DNA from 2 places in the Streptomyces sp. T028 genome. Region 2 is predicted to be linked to the other one. Evidence: riboswitches for the same ligand, from Rfam matches in the RefSeq annotation. Region 2 holds a riboswitch; the other holds the start of a gene.

Region 1 (2,388 bases), on a different contig from region 2:
GCCGCACTCGCCCTGGGCCTGCGGGGCGCTGCCCAGCAGGGTGCGGACCAGGGGGTGGGCGCAGAAGAGGCCGTCGCGGACGCCGATGCCGTACTCGGCGGACAGGGCCGCGGCGAAGTGGGAGCTGTTCCAGCCCTCGACGACGAAGGAGATCACGCCGACCCGGGGCGCGTCGTCGCCGAACAGGGACAGCACCTTCACCTGCGGGACCTCGGCCAGGCCCGCGCGGACCCTGTCGATCAGGTGCTGCTCGCGGGCGACCAGGGTGTCGAAGCCGGCCTCGGTGAGCGCCTTGCAGGCCGAGGCGATGGAGTAGGCGCCGATGACGTTGGGGGAGCCGGCCTCGTGGCGGGCCGCGCTCTCGTGCCACTCCACGTCCACTCCCCCGTCCTCGCGCCGGGTGACCCTGCGGCTGGCGCCGCCGCCCGCGAGGTAGGGGTCGGCCGCCTTCAGCCAGTCGGCGCGGCCGGCCAGGACGCCGGAGCCGAACGGGGCGTACAGCTTGTGGCCGGAGAAGGCGACCCAGTCGACGTCCAGGTCACGGACGGACACCGGGTGGTGCGGGGCCAGCTGGGCGGCGTCCAGGACGATCCGGGCGCCGTGCGCGTGGGCGGCCGCCGCGAGCTCGCGTACGGGCCACAGCTCGCCGGTGACGTTCGAGGCGCCGGTGACGCAGACCAGGGCCGGGCCGTGGCCCCCTTCAACGGACACAGCGCGGTCGGCGAGGGCGCGCTCCAGGGTCTCCACGGCCTGGCCCGGGGTGCGCGGGGCGTCGAGGTAGGTGACCCGGGCGTCCTTCCAGGGGAGCAGGCCGGCGTGGTGCTCGGTCTCGAAGACGAAGACCTGGCAGCCGTCGGGGAGGGCGGCGGCGAGAAGGTTGAGGGAGTCCGTCGTCGAGCGGGTGAAGACCAGTTGGTCGTCCGCGCGGCAGTCCAGGAACTCGGCGACCGTGCGGCGGGCGTTCTCGAAGAGGTCCGTGGAGAGCTGGGAGAGGTAGCCGGCACCGCGGTGGACACTGCCGTAGTACGGGGCGTAGGCGGCCACGTCGTCCCAGACGCGCTGGAGGGCGGGGGCGCTGGCGGCGTAGTCGAGCGCCGCGTAGGTGACTTCGCCACCCGTGACGAGCGGGACGGTGACATCCCGGCCCAGAACGGGCAGAGGGGCACAAACAGTCTGGACGGAGGCAGCGGTGGAGACGGACATGGCGGAACTCCCGTGAAGGCAGGTGGAATTCACCCCGCGAGCGGCATGGCTCGAGCGTGGGTGTGAAGGGTGAAAGGGGATGCGGAGGCGGGGCTCTGCGGCCCTATCGCATTCGCTTGCTCACGGAAGACTCCTCGACGACCCGCGCTTGCCGTAGACCTCGCTGCCTACGGCCTGGTCTTCACCCGGGGCACCCCGCCACGGACGGAGGGTTGCCGGACAGTCGGCCGGGGCCTCATGACTGTCACTCATGACCTGGTACAGCAACGTACGCGAAGTGATCGCACCCCCGCAACTCACGTCCGAATGCCGGACCCGCGCCCCTGTGGCTGCGCCCCTGTGGGCGCGCCCACAGGGGCGCGGGGCTGTATCGATATGCGGCTCCGCCGCGTGGGCGCGACCAGCCGAGACGGCGCAGCAGACGAATTACAGCTCCCCCAGCAGAGCGCTCACGCGTGGGTGGCAGCCACCCACCGCTCCAGCGCCCCCTTCGCGGCCCCCGAGTCGATGGACTCGGCCGCCCGGTCCATCCCGGACCGGAGCTGCTCCGCGAGCGTCCCCGTGCCCGGCTCCAGAGCGACCAGGGCGGCCGCCGAGTTCAGCAGGACGGCGTCCCGGACGGGGCCCTGCTCGCCGTCCAGGAGACGGCGGGCGACCTCCGCGTTGTACGACGGATCACCGCCGCGCAGAGCCTCCACGGGCACCAGCTCGATGCCGACGTCCCGCGGGTCGAAGGTCTCCTCGGTGACCTTGCCGTCGCGGACCACCCACACCCGGGAGGTGGCCGTGGTGGTCAGCTCGTCGAGGCCGTCGTCGCCCCGGAAGACCAGGGAGGAGTGGCCGCGCTCGGCGAAGACGCCCGCGACGACCGGCGCCATGCGCGGGTCCGCGACCCCGACCGCCTGGGCCCGCACCCGGGCCGGGTTGGTCAGCGGGCCGAGGATGTTGAACACCGTGCGGATGCCCAACTGGCCGCGTGCGGCGCCCGCGTGACGCAGCGCCGGGTGGAACTTGATCGCGAAGCAGAAGGTGATCCCGGCCTCCCGGGCCACCTCGGCCACCCGCGCCGGGGTCAGCTCCAGATTGACGCCGAGCTTCTCCAGGACGTCCGAGGCGCCGGAGGCGGAGGACGCGGCCCGGTTGCCGTGCTTGACGACGGTGGCGCCGGCGCCGGCGACCACGATC
Region 2 (2,388 bases):
GACGACCTGCTCATCGGTCACGTCCTCCACCGCACCGCCCGTGCGACGCGCGATGTCGAGGACGTACGGACCGTCCGCCGGGTTGCCGATCGCCAGCGACTTGGCGATGGTGTTCGGCTTCTGCGGCCGTACGACGTCGTGCCCGGCCTTGAACGCGACGGAGACAGGGCTGCACCCCTCCGCCTGCGCGCCGAAGATCTTGTACGGCTTGTCCTCGACGAGCCCGAGCTTGATCAGCTCCTGCAGACCCTTGTCGATCTTCGTGAGCTGGGAGCCGGAGGCGATCGGCACGACCAGCTGGTCGGGAAGCTCCCAGCCGAGCTGCTCGGCGATCTCGTACGCCAGCGTCTTGGAGCCCTCGGCGTAGTACGGCCGCAGGTTGACGTTGACGAAGCCCCAGCCCTCGCCCGCCGGGTCGCCGATGAGCTCGGAGCAGAAGCGGTTGACGTCGTCGTAGTTGCCCTCGATGCCGACGAGCTCACCGCCGTAGATCGCGGCCATGACGACCTTGCCCTGCTCCAGGTCGTGCGGGATGAACACGCAGGAGCGGAAGCCGGCGCGGGCGGCGGCGGCGCCGACGGCACCGGCGAGGTTGCCGGTCGAGGAGCAGCTCAGGGTCGTGTACCCGAAGGCCCGCGCCGCCTCGACGGCCTGGGCGACGACCCGGTCCTTGAAGGAGTGGGTCGGGTTGCCGGAGTCGTCCTTGACGAACAGCTTGCCGGCCTCGACGCCGAACTCGCGCGCCAGGTTGTCGGCCTTGACGAGCTTGGTCCAGCCGGGGTTGATGTTGGGCTTGTCGGCCACGTCCGCCGGGACGGGCAGCAGCGGCGCGTAACGCCAGATGTTCGCGGGTCCCGCCTCGATGCGCTTGCGGAGCTCCTCCGTGTCGTAGGAGGAGAAGTCGTATGCGATCTCGAGCGGGCCGAAACATTCCTCGCAGGCGAAGACCGGGCCGAGGGGGACCTGGTGACCGCATTCGCGGCAGCTCAGCGCGGCGGCGGGGCCGAGGTCCACGGTGGAGGCGACGGAAGTGGTGGAAGCGACGGAATCGGTGGATCCGGTTGCAACAGTCTGCGCAGCCATGTGAGGCGAGGCCCTTTCTCCTCATCTTCCTCACGACGCATCTCGCCGTGAGACGGATTTGGCACCTTCCCTAGCCGGGAGCCTCACCACGACGACGTGGTCAGACCGGCTGGAGGGTTGCCGGGGCTTCATCGGGCCGTGTCCCTCTGCCCCTCTGGATGAGCGGTATGTGGTTGTTGAACGCTGAACGCCGGATGACCCCGGACATGCGATGGTCATCCGCGTTGTTCAAGACTGTAACCGACGGCCAGGACAGTTGAGATAGTCGTCCGTACCGCGAGATGGATCACACCCTGCAGTGTGGTCGTGACAGTGAGGAGCCGCAGACTGTGCTGGAAGAAGTCGAGCGCTGGCTGGCCACCCGCTCCTGGACCGTGAGCGATCGCCCGCTGCACCGGATCATGGCCGCCAAACGGTCCTCGGGGCAGACGGTCAGTGTCGTCCTGCCCGCACTCAACGAGGAGGAGACCGTCGGCGACATCGTCGCGATCATCCGTCATGACCTCATGCAGCAGGTCCCGCTCGTCGACGAGCTCGTGGTCGTCGACTCGGGATCGACCGACCGCACGGCCGAGGTCGCGGCGGCGGCCGGCGCCCGGGTCGTCCACCGCGACACGATCCTGCCCCGCATCCCGGCCGTGCCCGGCAAGGGCGAGGTCCTGTGGCGCTCCCTGCTCGTCACGACCGGCGACGTCGTCTGCTTCATCGACGCCGACCTGAGGGAGTTCTCCTCGGACTTCGTCTCCGGCATCGTCGGCCCGCTGCTCACCGACCCCGCGGTGGACCTCGTCAAGGGGATGTACGACCGTCCCCTGGGCGGCGCTGCCGGGCAGGGCGGCCGGGTGACCGAGCTCATGGCGCGCCCCCTGCTGAACATGCACTGGCCGCAGCTGGCCGGCTTCGTGCAGCCACTCGGCGGCGAGTACGCGGCCCGCCGCTCGCTGCTCGAACAGCTGCCGTTCCCGGTGGGGTACGGCGTCGAGCTCGGGATGCTGATAGACGCGCTGCACCTGGTGGGCCTCGACGCCCTCGCCCAGGTCGACGTCGGGGTGCGCAAGCACCGCCACCAGGACGGGCAGGCCCTCGGCCGGATGGCGGCGGCGATCTACCGCACCGCCCAGCTGCGCCTGGCCCGCGGCCACCTCGTCCGCCCCTCCCTCACCCAGTTCGAGCGCGGCGCCGACGGGTTCGAACCGCGGACGTACTCGGTGGACACGGAGGAGCGGCCGCCGATGGCGGAGATCGCGGAGTACCAGTCCCGCAAGGTCGCGTAGGCCGGTGGTGAGCCCGGCCGCGTAACACCGG

Evidence for each region. A riboswitch is a leader RNA that binds a small molecule or an ion and turns the genes downstream of it on or off. The one in region 2 is predicted to bind S-adenosylmethionine.
Region 1: another riboswitch for S-adenosylmethionine. It lies ahead of ACLZN2_RS13150 (aminotransferase class V-fold PLP-dependent enzyme); the one in region 2 lies ahead of thrC (threonine synthase).

What each region holds. Positions count from the first base shown of each region.
Region 1 covers NZ_JBLRVZ010000012.1:180,167-182,554, forward strand. The annotation lists gene ACLZN2_RS13150 (aminotransferase class V-fold PLP-dependent enzyme) at 1-1,203, opposite strand, end outside; SAM riboswitch class IV at 1,343-1,459, opposite strand; gene trpD (anthranilate phosphoribosyltransferase) at 1,653-2,388, opposite strand, start outside.
Region 2 covers NZ_JBLRVZ010000001.1:156,324-158,711, reverse strand. The annotation lists gene thrC (threonine synthase) at 1-1,083, opposite strand, end outside; SAM riboswitch class I at 1,102-1,248, opposite strand; gene ACLZN2_RS00860 (glucosyl-3-phosphoglycerate synthase) at 1,413-2,357, shown strand.